2 regions of the Nocardiopsis sp. SBT366 genome follow, and region 1 is predicted to be linked to the other one. Evidence: predicted binding sites of a transcription regulator. Region 1 holds the regulator's gene; the other holds the start of a gene.
What was found. The regulator LexA, encoded in region 1, represses DNA repair genes until DNA is damaged. The targets are predictions, from matches to a motif close to TCGAACANNTGTTCGA.
Positions count from the first base shown of each region.

Region 1 (7,839 bases):
TGGTCATGACGACGTCGCGGAGTTCCCATTCGAGGGTGTCGTACGGATGGACGCCCTCGGTGGTGTTGACCCGGCCGATCGTCAGGCCCTTGCCCCGGCGCCTGGTCGTGCCGTTCGTCCTTCGCGTCATGGCGACCTCTCCCCCGAAGGTCATGCGCGGACCCGGCGGTGACCGCGCGGACGTTCATGTGTGTTCGGGGTGGTGCGGAAGGCACGGTCTCGGCCGGGCTTTCCACCCACCATGCGGCGGTCGCCGGGGTTACCCGGTGGTGTCGACCGCGGGCTCCCCCTCGCGGTCCTCCCGCAGGCTCGCGATCTCGGCCTCGAAGTCGGCGAGGCTCTCGAACCCACGGTAGACGCTCGCGAAGTGCAGGTAGGCGACCTCGTCCAGGTCACGCATGGGACCCAGGATGGCAAGGCCGATCTCGTGGGCGGGCACCTCGGCCACACCCCGGCCGCGGATCTCCTCCTCGACCCGCTGGCCGAGTTTGGCGAGGGCGTCCTCGGAGACGGGGCGGCCCTGGCAGGCGCGGCGCACCCCGGCGATGATCTTGGTGCGGCTGAAGGGTTCGGTGACCCCGGACCGCTTGGCCACCATCAGCAGGACGGTCTCCTGCGTGGTGAAGCGTCGCTCACAGACGGGGCAGGTCCTGCGGCGCCGGATGGCCGCGCCGTCGTCGGTGGACCTGCTGTCGATCACCCTGGTGTCCGGATGACGGCAGAACGGACAGTGCATCCCGGTTCACCTGGCTTTCCTGTACCCGACCAACAACCCTGGAGGTCTACTTAACCACAACTTATTGACCACAGCCCCCATGTCAACACCAGATGTTGTGGTCGAACCTAGGCGCTGGGGCGGACACCCGCAACCCTGCCGACGGCGTGTCCCCAAACCCTGGAACAGGGGCGGCCGAGGAACGGGGTTCGAGGAGGTGGAAACGGGGATGTGCGGCTCCGGGAGCCGAATCCAAGGATAAGGGGGCGCGGGCGCGCGGCTCGACGCCCGCCACACCTCGGCGCCGACCGAATTCCCCCCTCTCCCGCGAGCACGGAGTGGCGGCGGGGCACGGCGAGACGAACCCCATACCGGATCGCACATTCCCCGGACAACGGCCACGGCGCGCGTGTACACACATAAGTCCGGACCCCCGGAAATCGGGGCGCGAAAACACAATGCGAAATCCCCACGCGCCCTCGTCCACACGTTCTCGAACGCTTGTTTGATATCACCGTGTGCAACGACTAAAGTTGACCTTGATTTCACACCGGCTTCGCCGTCCGGTCCGCGTGGCCGATCCGGCCACACACAGGCCCTGACCGAACCGAACACCGAGGAGGCCCGGCCGTGCCGGAGGAGAACCCCGGAGCCGTCGGCTCCGGACCCACCACCGTTCTTTCGCCCGTCGGCGACCCGGGCCCGTCCGGGTCCGACACCCCCAAGCTCACCGCACGTCAGCAGAGTGTCCTCAACTGCATCCAGCGCTACGTCCGGGAACGGGGGTACCCGCCGTCCATCCGGGAGATCGGCGACACGGTCGGCCTGTCCAGCCCCTCCAGCGTGGCGCACCAGCTCAAGGTGCTCCAGCGCAAGGGCTACCTGCACCGGGACCAGAACCGGCCGCGCGCCGTGGAGCTGCGCACCCCGGGCCGCGAGGCCTCCCAGACCCTCACCCAGGAGGAGCTCACCGCCGACTCCACCCGGGCGGCCTCGGTGCCGCTGGTCGGTCGGATCGCCGCCGGTGGCCCGATCCTGGCCGAGGAGGCCGTGGAGGACGTCCTGGCGCTGCCGCGCCAGCTGGTCGGCGAGGGCCGTCTGTTCATGCTCACGGTGGTCGGTGACTCCATGATCGACGCCGCGATCACCGATGGTGACCTGGTGGTGGTCCGTCAGCAGCAGACCGCCGAGAACGGTGACATCGTCGCGGCGATGCTGGACGACGAGGCCACCGTCAAGGTGCTGCGCCGGGAGCCGGACGGGCACGTGTGGCTGATGCCGCGCAACGACGCCTACGACCCCATCCAGGGAGACGAGGCCACCATCCTCGGCAAGGTCGTCACGGTCATGCGCCGGGTCTGAGCCCAGGTCCCCGAGCCGGGGGTGGTGGGCGTGCCGATACGCTGAGGGTGTGTCGACACCTGCCTCCGCCCCCGTGTCCCCTTCCCCGAGCCGACCCCGCGCCGCCCTGGCCTCGGCCCTGGTCGCCGGGGCCCTGCTGGTCTCCGCCTGCGCGCCCAGCGACGGCGACGGGCCCGCGCTGCCCGGTGCGGCCGGGCAGGAGCGCGAGGTCTCCTTCGAGGGTGGCGGGTTCACGGTGCCGGGCACCTTCACCGCTCCCTCCGGCGCCGGTGAGGGCTCCGTCCCGGGGGTGCTCATCGTCTCCGGCAGCGGTCCCACCGACCGGGACGGCAACGGCGCCGCGCGCCCGGAGGCCAACACCAACCTGAACCTCGCCCGGGTGCTGAGCGGTGCGGGTGCCGCTTCGCTGCGCTACGACAAGTTCGGCAGCGCGGACCCGGCGGACATGAGCGAGGCCGAGGAGGAGGCCCTCGACCAGCCGGTCGACCCCCTCGTCTTCGACCGGCAGATGGCCGCCGCCTACACGGAGCTGGTCGCCCAGCCCGAGGTGGACCCCGAGCGCACGGTCATCCTGGGCCACAGTGAGGGTGCCCTGTACGCGCTGCGCGCCCACGAACTCCTCGACGCCGAACCCGCGCTGGTGCTGGCCGCTCCGCCGGGCACCCGCATGCTGGACCTCATCGACCGCCAGGTGTCCGAGCAGATCCGCACCGCCGAGGCCCAGGGCGGCGTCGGCGAGGTGACCGCGGCGCAGATGCTCTCGGACCTGCGGGCGGGCCGGGCCGCCGTGCGCGCGGGCGGGGAGCTGCCCGAGAGCGACGCCACGGGGTTGTTCGACGAGAACAGCGCGGACTACCTGACCTGGATCGACTCCTTCGACCCCGTGGAACTGGCCGAGGGCCTGCCCGGGGACACCCCGGTGCTGGTCCTGTGGGGCGACCAGGACGCCCAGGTGAACGAGGAGGAGGTCGACCGGCTCATGACCGGCCTGGACGGCGCCGAGCGGGTGGACCTGTCGGGGGTCGACCACATCCTGCGCGAGTACGACGACTCCCCCGGGGCCGCCGCCCTCGACGCGGACCGTGCCTTCTCCCCCGACGTCACCCCGGCGCTGGAGGGGTTCCTCGACGGTCTCTGGTAGCCGACCCGGAACGATCCGCTAGTCGTCCGCGGGTGCGGGCAGCTCGTCGACGACGGCGCGGGCGAGGAGCTCGGCCTCCTCGGCGGCGGCCTCACCGTCCATGGAACCGATCGCGTCGTAGTCGGTGGCGGCGGTGTAGCAGGACTCCACGTACAGGTTGGAGACCCGCACACCCACGCATCCCACTTCGAAGGCGCCGTCCTCGACCCACGTGAGCGCCTCGTCCCCCAGGCCCTCCACGGGCTGGGTGTCGTTCTCCCCGGCGGTGGAGCGCAGGGTCTCGGCGGCGGTCTCCACGCCACCCTCGACCGGGGCGGCGACCAGGACGAGGGTGGCGGCGGACGGCACGGAGGCGCCCGCTCCCTCGGGAGTGGCCCAGCGGCACTGCCAGCCCGCCCCGAAGGGGTCCTGGCCGGTGCCGACGGTCTCCTCGATCTCACTCTCGTAGCCGGGCACCGACTCCTCGAGGGTCTCGGTCTCACCGATCCCGCACTCGGGCGCGGCCTCGAACTCGCCCAGTTCCACACTGTCGCGCAGCAGGTACCAGGTGAGCCATGCGGCGAGCGCCAGCACGGCCAGGATCAGGACGACGAGGAGGGTGACGGCCAGTCCCCGGCTCTGCGGCGGGGTGGCTCCGGGGTCCTCCGACTGCGCGAAGGCGGGCGGGGGCCCGGAGTGGGGGGTGCTCACAGGGCCTCTCCCAGCTGTTCGGCGAAGGCGACGACGGTCTCGCTGGCGCGGTCGTAGGACACGGGGTCGTCCTCGTCCATGGCGCTGTAGGAGACGCGGACCAGCAGGTTGTCGCTGTGGAAGGCGAGTTCGGCGGTACCGGGGACCTGGCCGCGCCAGACCTCCGCCTCGGCGCCGGATCCCAGGACCACGGAACGACCGCGAGCCGGGGCCATCGCGGTCTGGGCCCGGGAGGCGGACTCGTCGCCGGTCACGGCCGGTTCGGCGGAGGCGTCGGTGAAGCGCGCGGACAGGTCCACCCGCAGCACACCCTGCTCCTCGGCGTCGAGTCCGGCCGTGGTCCACACGCACTCGGTGCCCTCGCCGCCCGCGAGGGGGCCGCCGTCGTCCGTTTCCAGGACGGCACCGGGCAGCGCCTCGGTGATCGCCTCCTCCGGGACCACGCCGCACGGTGGCGCCGTGGTGTGGGCGTCACCGCCCCGGGGTTGGTCCGGGTCGTTCCCCGTGAACCAGAGACCGCCTCCGACGGCGGCGGCGGAGACCGCCACCGTGCCCGTCACCACGATCGCCGCCCGCACCCAGGGTCTGGGTCCGGAACCCGTCGCAGAGCCCACCCGGCCACCGCCTCCCAATCAGTTGTCACGCCCAAGGTAGAGGGCGGTGGTCGCCAGCGCGACCACCGCCCCGTGCGACGGATCAACCGACGACGATGTTCACCAGCTTGGGCGCGCGGACGATCACCTTGCGCACGGTCTTGTCACCGATGAAGCTCTGGGCCTTCTCCGAGGCCAGGGCCAGGCGCTCCAGCTCGGCGGCGTCGATGTCGGGGGACACCGACAGCTTGTCGCGGACCTTGCTCTGCACCTGCACCACGCAGGTGACGGACTCCTGGACCAGCAGCGCCGGGTCGGCCTCGGGCCAGTTGCCGACGGCCACCGAGCCGCTGTGGCCCAGCTTCTCCCAGCCCTCCTCCGCGACGTAGGGCGCGAACAGGGACAGGGCGACGGCCACGAACTCAGCGGCCTCACGGACGGCCGGGTCGGCGGCGCCGGGACCGGAGTCGATCGCCTTGCGGGCGGCCGAGACCAGCTCCATGCAGCGGGCGATGGCGACGTTGAAGCGCTTGTCCTCGACCAGGGCGGTGATCTGGTCGATGGAGCGGTGCGTGAAGCGCCGCAGATCGGTGTCGCCTGTGGAGAGGTCCGTTCCGGGAGTGCTGCCCGCACCGGCCTCACTCATCACCCGATAGGCGCGGTTGAGGAACTTCTGCGCGGCGACCACGGACACGTCCGCCCAGTCCACGTCCTCCTCGGGCGGGGAGGCGAAGAGCATGGTCAGCCGGACCGCGTCCACACCGTAGGCGTCGATCTCCCTGCCCAGGTCCACGCCGTTGCCCAGCGACTTGGACATCGCCCGGCCCTCGTTGATGACCTGGCCCTGGTTGGTCAGACGGCGGAAGGGCTCGGTGAAGCCGACCATGCCCATGTCGTACAGGACCTTGGTGAAGAAGCGCGCGTACAGCAGGTGCAGCGTCGCGTGCTCCTTGCCGCCGATGTAGTGGTCGACGGGGCCCCACTTGTTCACCTCGTCGGTGTCGAAGGGGGCCGTGTCCAGGTGCGAGGAGATGTAGCGGAGGAAGTACCAGGACGAGTCCACGAAGGTGTCCATGGTGTCGGTGTCGCGCTCGGCCGGACCGCCGCAGGACGGGCAGTCCACGTGCAGCCACTCCTTGGCGGCGGCCAGCGGAGAGATGCCCTTGGGGGCCAGCTCGGCGCCCTGGAGGTCGGGCAGGGTGACCGGCAGCTGCTCGTCGGGGACGGCCACCTCGCCGCAGGAGGGGCAGTGGACGATCGGGATCGGGGTACCCCAGTAGCGCTGGCGGGACAGCAGCCAGTCGCGCAGGCGGAAGTTGACCGTGGCGTCGCCGGTGCCGCGCTCGCTCAGGATGCCGATGATGCGCTCGATGGCGTCGGTCTTGGTCAGGCCGTCGAGGGGGCCGGAGTCGCGCAGGACGCCCTCGCCCGCGGCGGCGACGCCGGTCTCGGCGGGGTCGGCCTCGCCGGTCTCGACCACGACCCGCACGGGCAGGTCGAAGGCGAGGGCGAAGTCGAGGTCGCGCTGGTCGTGGGCGGGCACCGCCATGACGGCGCCGTGGCCGTAGCCGGCCAGTACGTAGTCGGCGGCCCAGACGGGCATGCGCTCGCCGTTGACCGGGTTGACGGCGTAGCGGCCCAGGAACACGCCGGTCTTGGGACGCTCGGTCGTCTGGCGTTCGATGTCGGAGAGCTTGGCGACCTCGGAACGGTAGTCCTCGAAGGCCTCGCGCTGCTCGGGCGCGCACAGCTCCGCGGCCAGGTCGGCGTCGGCTGCCACCACGAAGAAGGTGGCGCCGTAGAGGGTGTCGGGCCGGGTCGTGTAGACGGTGACCGGCTCGTCGCGGCCCTCGATCTCGAAGCGCACGTCGGCGCCGGTGGAGCGGCCGATCCAGTTGCGCTGCATGGCCAGGATCTCGTCCGGCCAGCGGCCGCCGTCCAGCTGGTCCATGTCGTCCAGCAGACGCTGGGCGTAGTCGGTGATCTTGAAGTACCACTGGTTGAGGGCGCGGCGCTCGACGTCGGCTCCGCAGCGCTCACACCTGCCCTGCACGACCTGCTCGTTGGCGAGCACGGTCTGGTCCTGGGGGCACCAGTTGACCAGGCCGTCCTTGCGGTAGGCCAGCCCGCGTTCGAAGAAGCGGGTGAACAGCCACTGGTTCCACTTGTAGTACTCGGGGTCGCTCGTGTGCAGACGGTGCGACCAGTCCAGGGCCAGGCCGTAGCGGCGCATCGAGGAGGCCTGGGTCTCGATGTTGGCGTACGTCCACTTGTAGGGGTGGTCGTTGTTCTTGATGGCCGCGTTCTCGGCGGGCAGGCCGAAGGAGTCCCAGCCGACCGGGTGCAGGACGTTGTCGCCCCGCTGGAAGCGGTAGCGGCCGATCACGTCACCGATGGCGTAGGCCTCCGCGTGGCCCATGTGCAGGTCACCGGAGGGGTAGGAGAACATGTCGACGATGTACGAGCGGGGGCGGGTGTCCCCCGGGTCCGTGTTGGCCTCGAACGGAAGCTCGGCGGCCCAGCGCGCCTGCCACTTGTCCTGGAGGGCGCGGGCGTCGTAGGTGTCGCCCGTCGTCTGGTCGCCGTCTACCGCTGTCATCGCTGAGTGTTCCTTAGCCGGTTCTGGGTGTGTTGCCTTCAGGTTAGCGGCTGCGGTACACGGCCGAAGACCGGTTTACCGCCGTCCGGGACGGGACCCCGAACAGGGCTATTCTCACGGAGGGTGACCAGCGCACCGGTGGTTTTCCGGACCCTGCGCCCCTCCACACCGACCGCCCGGTTTGTTACTCTGCCGTCAAAGTGGCGCAGAACACGCGATCCAGGTCACACCTGGCATTCGTTTCACCTGTCCGGATTCACATGTCTGCGGGAGGCCCCCATGTTCAACCTGTCCGTGCTCCTTGAGGACGGCGCCCGTTCCGCGCCCGAGAAGGAGTGCCTGGTCTTCGGTGACACCCGGCTCAACTACGCGATCACCGACATGATCGCCAACCAGGTGGCCAACCTCCTGGTCTCCAGGGGCGTACGTCCGGGCGACCGTGTCGCGCTGGCCAGCCCCAACCTGCCGTACTTCCCGTTCGTGTACTTCGGCGCGCTCAAGGCGGGGGCCGTGGTCGTCCCGCTGAACGTCCTGCTCACCCCGCGCGAGATCGCCTACCACCTGGAGGACTCGGGCGCCAAGGCGCTCTTCGCCTTCACCGGAACCCCCGACCTCCCGCTCGGGCAGCGTTCCCTCGAGGCGTTCGGCCAGGTGGACGGCTGCGAGATCTTCGTGGACATGCCGGCCACCGCGGGGGCCACCGAGTCCGCCATCGAGGGCGTCGAGACGATCTGGGCGG
Region 1 covers NZ_LAVM01000002.1:10,474-18,312, forward strand. Annotated here, with positions in the region: gene ADX84_RS00820 (vitamin B12-dependent ribonucleotide reductase) at 1-130, opposite strand, end outside; gene nrdR (transcriptional regulator NrdR) at 260-736, opposite strand; gene lexA (transcriptional repressor LexA) at 1,346-2,077, shown strand; gene ADX84_RS00835 (alpha/beta fold hydrolase) at 2,127-3,218, shown strand; gene ADX84_RS00840 (hypothetical protein) at 3,237-3,908, opposite strand; gene ADX84_RS00845 (hypothetical protein) at 3,905-4,522, opposite strand; gene leuS (leucine--tRNA ligase) at 4,605-7,100, opposite strand; gene ADX84_RS00855 (long-chain fatty acid--CoA ligase) at 7,380-7,839, shown strand, end outside.

Region 2 (7,839 bases), on a different contig from region 1:
GCGGGGCCAAGGACCCCGTCCCGCTGACCCCCGAACCCGCCTCCCCCGGGGCTCTGCGGTACGCCGACCCGGCGCTGGGCGCCGACGGCAAACAGCTCCTGTGCGTGCGGGAACAGCACGTCGACGGCACCGTGCGCCGTTCCATCGTGACGGTTCCGCTCTCGGGCCGGGGCGCCCACGACCCGTCCGCGATCCGCGAGCTGGTCTCCGGAGCGCACTTCTACGCCTCCCCCACGGTCTCGCCGGACGGCACCCATCTGGCCTACGTGCGGTGGAACCACCCGAGGATGCCCTGGGACGGCACGGAGCTGCGGGTGGGCGACCTCACCGAGGACGGGCTGATCGGCGAGTACACGCTCAAGGGCGGGGTGGACGAGTCCGTGCTCGCCCCCGTCTGGTCTGACGACTCCACGCTGTACCTGGCCTCGGACTGGCCCGGCTTCTGGAACCTGTATCAGGCCGGGCTGAAGGGACAGGCCATCGCCCTGTACCCGGCCGAGGAGGAGTTCCACTCCCCGCCGTGGCGTCTGGGCGACCGCTGTTTCCGCCTGCTGGACGACGGACGGATCGTGACCCTGCACGGCGACACCGCGATGCGGCCGAGCGTGTACGACCCCGACACCCTGGACCTGGAGCCGGTCACCACCGAGCTGACCTCGTGGTCGCACCTGGACTCGGACGGCACCAGCGTGGTGGCCATCGCGGCCTCCGCGGACACCGCCGGGTGCCTGGTGCGGCTCGACCCGGACCGCCGTACCGTCGAGGTGCTGGTGCGCGGCGCCGAGGAACCCGTCGACCCCGCCTACCTTCCCGTCCCCCGCCAGGAGACGCTGCCCGGCCGCTACGGGGCGACGGTGCACGCCAACGTGTACCCGCCCACCAACCCCGAGGTCTCCTCGGAGGGGCCAGCGCCCTACGTGGTGTGGGCGCACGGCGGGCCGGTGGGGCAGGCCACGCGCTCCTTGGACCTGGTCAAGGCCTACTTCACCAGCCGTGGGATCGGCATCGTGGACGTGGACTACGGCGGTTCCACGGGCTACGGGCGCTCCTACCGCAAGCGCCTGCACAAGCAGTGGGGTGCGGTGGACGTCGAGGACTGCACCGCGGCCGCTCGGGCCCTGGTGGATCGTGGCCTGGCCGACCCCGAGCGCCTGGCGATCCGGGGCCCGAGCGCGGGCGGCCTCACCGCCCTGCTCGCCCTGACCGGTGACACCTTCGCCTGCGGGGTGTCGTACTTCGGTGTCGCGGACCTGCTGGGCCTGGTCAAGACCACCCACGACTTCGAGTCACGTTTCACGGACACGCTGGTCGGGACCCTGCCGGGGTTCGTGGAGACCTACCGGGAGCGGTCGCCGATCAACCGGATCAGTGAGATCGGGGTCCCCGTCCTCCTGCTCCAGGGGTTGGAGGACAAGGTGGTCACCCCGGACCAGGCGAGCCGCATGGCCGTTGGGCTGAGCAGGCGCCAGGTGCCCCACGCGCTGCTGGAGTTCGAGGGTGAGGCGCACGGATTCCGGTCCGAGGCCGCGCGCGTGCGCTCCCTGGAGGCGGAGCTGGCCTTCTACGCGGGAGTGTTCGGTTTCGCGCCGGACGTGGCCCCGCTGGAACTCACCACCGATCCCCCCGAACCGCGCGCAGAGGAACCGGAGGTCGACATCCCCGTCGCGGAGCAGCTTCCCGAGGTGACCCCGGAGGCCGGTGTGACCGCCGGGACCGGTGAGCCCGTGGTCAGGGAGCACACGGAGCCGTCCTGAGCCCCCGAGGAGCTCGACCGGTGCGGGAGTGCCTGGTCGGGCCTGATCAGACCCGCGGGGTGTTCGCCGCCGCCCTGCCGGGGTGGGGCCCGTCAGGGAGCCGTGCGCACACGGCCACCTCGGCGATCACCGGTCGAGGCGGGCCAACAGGTGGGCGTCAAGGAAGCCCCGCTCGGAGGCCGGATCATGGATGAGCCGGGCGACCACGGTGAGACCAGCCTCGGCCAGCAGTTCGGCGAACCGTTCCACAGGCCAGCTGTGGGCGGGGGTCACCTTGTGGTCGAAGCGAACCGGCTCGGGTCCGTCGGTGGCGAAGAACGAGACCAGGAGCAGACCCCCGGGCGCCAGGACCCGCACCTGCTCGTCCAGGAGCGCCGGCAGTTCCCCGGGCGGGGTGTGGATCACGGAGTAGTGGGCCAGAACACCGCCGAGCGCGCCGTCCTCGACCGGCAGGGTCTCCATCCGCGCCTGCTCGAACCGCAGGGACGGGTACGTCCGCCGTGCGTGGTCGACCATGGCGGAGGAGAGGTCCAGCCCGAAGGCGTCCAGACCCAGTTCGCGCAGCATGGCCGTCAGGTGTCCGGGCCCACACCCGACGTCGGCCGCCAGCGGGTTCCCCGTCCCGCGCACCAGTTCGGCGAAGGTGCCGATCATGTTCCGCGAGAACGGCTGTGACTCCAACCGTCCCGCGAACATCGACGCGTACAGCTCGACGACCCCGTCGTAGGCGGCCCTGGTCTCTTCCTGGTGTTCCGTCACAGAAGAGGAAGCTAGCATCCGCGTGCGTGCACGGCGCCCGGGGCCGAAGCGGCCCTGCCCGCCTGCGGCCCGGGTGGGGCAGAGTTGGCTGAGTGGGCGCTAGAGGTCGGGGTGGTCCGGGTCGGCCTCCAGGCCTTCCTGTTCCATCTCCTCGCGGACGATGCGGTAGGACAGGCCCCCCGGGTAGCCCTTGCGTGCCAGGACGCCCAGGGCACGGCGGATGCGGGCCTCCTTCTCCCTGCTTCGGCTCCCGCGCAGGCTCTTGCGGGCCAGCACGCGGGCGGCCTCCTGCTCGTCCTCGTCACTGACCTCGGCGACCGCCTCACGGACGGTCTCCTCCTCCACCCCCCGGGTGCGCAGCTCCTGGGTCAGGGCACGGCGGGACAGGTGCCTGCCGTACTGCCGGGAGGTGACCCAGGCCTGGGCGAAGGCGGCGTCGTCGATCAGTCCGGCCTCATCGAGGCCGTTGAGGACCCCCTCCACCACCTCGTCCGGGTACTCCCTGCGGTGCAGGGAGCGCTCCAGCTGGGCGCGGGTGCGCGGGGAGTGGGTGAGCATCCGCAGGACCAGGTTCCTGGCCTTGTTCTCGAGGTCCGCTCCGGGCTGCCCGCCCGGAGCGGTCTCCTCGTCGGCGCTCACCGGATCGGCCTCGGCCGGTCCGGTGCGGTCGGGTGACCGGCGCCGCTCACGCATCCGGGGCGGCGGCCTTGGTGGTCTTGGCCGCGACGCGCTTGGCCGGGGCCTTGGGCTCCTCGGCCTTGACCGGGTCGGCCTTGGGCTCGGCGGGGCTGGAGGCGCTGGAGGCGCTGTCGTCACCCTGTCCGGGGATGCCCAGCTTCTCCTTGATCTTCTTCTCGATCTCCTTGGCCACGTCCACGTTCTCGCGCAGGAAGTTGCGGGCGTTCTCCTTGCCCTGCCCGAGCTGGGTGCCGTCGTAGGTGTACCAGGCGCCGGACTTGCGCACGATGGCGTGCTCGACGCCCAGGTCGATGAGGCTGCCCTCGCGGGAGACGCCGACACCGTAGAGGATGTCGAACTCCGCCTGCTTGAAGGGCGGAGCGACCTTGTTCTTGACGACCTTGACGCGGGTGCGGTTGCCGACCGCGTCGGTGCCGTCCTTGAGCGTCTCGATGCGGCGCACGTCCAGGCGGACCGAGGCGTAGAACTTCAGCGCCTTGCCACCGGTGGTGGTCTCCGGCGAGCCGAACATGACGCCGACCTTCTCGCGGAGCTGGTTGATGAAGATCGCGGTGGTGCCGGTGGTGTGCAGGGCACCGGCGATCTTGCGCAGCGCCTGGGACATGAGCCGGGCCTGGAGGCCGACGTGGCTGTCGCCCATCTCGCCCTCGATCTCGGCGCGGGGCACCAGGGCCGCCACGGAGTCGATCACGATGATCGAGACGGCGCCGGAGCGGATGAGCATGTCGACGATCTCCAGCGCCTGCTCACCGGTGTCCGGCTGCGACAGGAGGAGGTTGTCGGTGTCGACGCCGATCTTCTTGGCGTACTCGGGGTCGAGCGCGTGCTCGGCGTCGACGAAGGCGGCGATGCCGCCCATCTTCTGGGCGCTGGCCACCGCGTGCAGGGCGACGGTGGTCTTACCGCTGGACTCGGGGCCGTAGATCTCGACGACCCGGCCCTTGGGCAGGCCTCCGATGCCCAGGGCGACGTCCAGCGCGATGGCGCCGGTGGGGATCGCCTCGATCGGCGGACGGTCGTCGTCCCCCAGCCGCATGACGGAGCCCTTGCCGAACTGCCGCTCGATCTGCGCGAGCGCTGTTTCGAGAGCCTTGTCTCGGTCTCCAGATGCCACGGGATTCCCCTGTTGGGTTGATGCCTTTTTCTTCATGATGCGCATGACGCTACGCGGTCGCTACGACAATCGCGACGCTCGACGTCCGCCCACCGAGAACCCAGAGTACCCGAACTCATGTTCGAAATCCGGTACGAACCCCTGGCGTCCCGGTTTTTACGTGTGCTTGGGGAAGGTCGGCTCAGCGGACGGAGGCGGGAAGGTCGAACGCGTCACACACGGCCCGCCACACCTCCTTGGCCGAGGTCCCGTCGGCCAGCGCCTGGTTGACCGTGCGGGAGCCGAGCTTCTCGATGACGTAGTCCTTGGCCAGGCTGTCCGCGTAGGCCTCGCCGAACTGGGCGTGCATGTTGTGCCAGAAAACAGTGAGTCTCATCGGCCCCAGTATGGGTGACCGGAGGGAGCCGCTGGGCCTCGTCCACAGGACGAGTTCCGCCGGTCCGCGGTCCCGGGTGTCCTGCGGCGATCTGTCGGACCCCTTGGGCAGACTGGTGCGATGAGCGGAGCGACCGATCCCCTGGCACCCTTCGGCACGGCGACCCGGGCCTGGTTCGGTCGGGCCTTCCCGGACGGGCCCACGGCCGCACAGACCGAGGCCTGGCGGACGGTCGCCTCCGGCAGGGACACGCTGGTGGTGGCGCCGACCGGGTCGGGCAAGACGCTGTCGGCCTTCCTGTGGTCCCTGGACCGGCTCACCCACGCCCCGGTGCCGACGGATCGCTCGAAGCGCTGCCGGGTCCTGTACGTGTCGCCGCTCAAGGCGCTGGCTGTGGACGTGGAGCGCAACCTCCGCCAGCCGCTCGCGGGGATCGCCGCGGCCGCCGAGGGCGGTGGGGAGGTCCTGTCACCGGTCACCGTGGGGGTGCGCACCGGCGACACCCCCGCCCAGGAGCGGCGCCGGATGGCGACCCACCCCCCGGACGTCCTCATCACCACGCCCGAGTCCCTCTTCCTCGTCCTGACCTCCAGGGCCCGTGAGGGCCTCTCCGGGGTGGAGACGGTCATCGTGGACGAGGTGCACGCCCTGGCCGGGACCAAGCGCGGCGCCCACCTGGCGCTGAGCCTGGAGCGCCTGTCCGCCCTGGTGGACCGCCCGGCCCAGCGGATCGGCCTGTCCGCCACGGTGCGTCCGCGGGAGACCGTCGCCGCCTACCTGAGCGGCACCGGTGGGGGATCCGCCGGAACCGGTGGCGCCGTGATCGTGGCGCCGCCGGACACCCCCCGCATGGACCTGCGCGTGGAGGCGTCCGTACCCGACCTCGACGAACCCGGGAGCCCGGCCGCCACGGCCGAGGGCCTGCCCCCGGACCCGCGCGCGGGCAACACCATGAGCCGGGGCTCGGTCTGGCCGCACATGGAGCGCCGGGTGCTGGATCTGGTCGAGGCCAACCGCTCCACCATCGTGTTCACCAACGGCCGTCGCACCGCCGAGAAGCTGTGCGCCCGGCTCAACGACCTCCACGCCGAACGCGTCGACGGCGGCCTCCCCGACGAGGAGGTGGCCGCGCAGGTGATCGGCCAGTCCGAGCAGAGCCGGGGCGGTGACCCGGTGATCGCGCGCGCCCACCACGGGTCCGTGTCCAAGGCCGAGCGGGAGCTCATCGAGGACGACCTCAAGGCGGGGCGGCTGCGGTGTGTGGTGGCCACCTCCAGCCTCGAACTCGGGGTGGACATGGGGGCGGTGGACCTGGTGGTGCAGGTGGCCGCTCCCCCGTCGGTGGCCAGTGGCCTCCAGCGGGTCGGCCGCGCGGGCCACCAGGTGGGTGAGACCTCCCGCGGGGTGTTCCTTCCGCAGTACCGGGGCGACCTGCTGGCGACCACCGTGGTGACCGAACGCATGCGCGCGGGCGGGATCGAACGGCTGGAGATGCCGCGCGACCCCCTGGACGTGTTGTCGCAGCAGGTCGTGGCCATGGTGGCGATGGACGACTGGACGGTGCCCGGGCTCGCCGCGCTGGTGCGACGCGCGGCGCCCTTCGCGGACCTGAGCGACGCGGTGCTGGAGTCGGTGCTGGACATGCTGTCCGGCCGCTACCCCTCGGACGAGTTCGCCGAGCTGCGCCCACGCCTGGTGTGGGACCGAGGCGAGGACGTGCTGCGGTCGCGGCCGGGCGCCCAGCGGCTGGCGGTGATCAGCGGCGGCACCATCCCCGACCGGGGCATGTACGGGGTGCACCTGGCCTCGGAGTCGACGAGCAGGGCACCGACCCGAGTCGGTGAGCTGGACGAGGAGATGGTGTACGAGTCGCGGGTGGGCGACGTGTTCGTGCTGGGCTCGACCTCGTGGCGGATCGAGGCGATCACCGCCGACCGCGTGATGGTCTCCCCCGCCCCCGGACGGCCGGGCCGGATGCCGTTCTGGAAGGCGGACGCGCTCGGACGCCCGGCCGAACTGGGCCGTGCGGTGGGCGCGATGACCCGTGAACTGGCCGAACGCGACCAGGTGGCAGGGCGTGAGCTGGCCACGGCCGCCGGGCTTGACGACTGGGCCGCCGACAACCTCGTGGAGTACGTGGCCGACCAACGTGAGGCGACCGGCAGCGTGCCGGACGACCGAACAGTGGTGATCGAGCGCTTCCGCGACCAGGTGGGCGACTGGAGGGCGGTGGTGCACTCACCGCTGGGGGCCCGGGTGCACGCGCCGTGGGCGCTGGCGATCGCCGGGCGGGCCCGGGAACGGTTCGGGACGGACGCCCAGGTGGTGCACGGTGACGACGGGATCGTGCTGCGGCTGCCGGACGTGGAGTCGGGCGGCATCCTGCGGGCGGGTGAGCTGGCCGACCTGGTGTCGTTGGACCCGGAGACCGTGGAGGCCGTGGTCACCGACGAGCTCACCGGGTCGGCGCTGTTCGCGTCCCGGTTCCGTGAGTGCGCCGCGCGGGCGCTGCTGTTGCCCCGGCAGCGCCCGGACCGGCGGATGCCGTTGTGGCAGCAGCGGTTGCGGGCCCAGCACCTGTTGTCGGTGGCGGGCCGCTACGGGTCGTTCCCGATCGTGTTGGAGACGGTGCGCGAGTGTCTGCGGGACGTGTTCGACGTGCCCGCGCTGGCGGAGGTGCTCACTGACGTCCGGGCGCGTCGGATGAGGGTGGTGGAGGTGGAGACCCCGCAGGCCTCGCCCTTCGCCCGGTCACTGCTGATGGAGTACACGGCGGCGTTCCTGTACGAGGGTGACGCCCCCGCCGCCGAGTTGCGCGCGCAGGCCCTCACCCTGGACGCGTCGCTGTTGGCGGACCTGCTGGGCAGCGCGGACCTGCGGGAGCTGCTGGACCCGGAGGTGGTGGAGCAGACCGACGCCCTGTTGCAGCGGACCGCCGCACCGGTGCGGGACTTGGAGGGTGCGGCCGACCTGTTGCGGGAGGTGGGGCCGCTGACCACCGCCGAGGCGGACGAGCGGGGTGCGCTGCGGGAGTGGCTGGCCGAGTTGGAGGGCGCCGGTCGCGTGGTGCGGATGCGGGTGGCCGGGGCCGAGCGGTGGTGCGCGGTGGAGGACACGGCCCGGCTCCGCGACGCCCT
Region 2 covers NZ_LAVM01000028.1:46,848-54,686, reverse strand. Annotated here, with positions in the region: gene ADX84_RS11010 (prolyl oligopeptidase family serine peptidase) at 1-1,754, shown strand, start outside; gene ADX84_RS11005 (class I SAM-dependent methyltransferase) at 1,881-2,513, opposite strand; gene ADX84_RS11000 (regulatory protein RecX) at 2,613-3,206, opposite strand; gene recA (recombinase RecA) at 3,199-4,326, opposite strand; gene ADX84_RS25385 (DUF3046 domain-containing protein) at 4,508-4,702, opposite strand; gene ADX84_RS10990 (ATP-dependent helicase) at 4,823-7,839, shown strand, end outside.
Region 2: a site for LexA is predicted at 4,436-4,451, ahead of recA (recombinase RecA). Genes of this name have one in related genera too.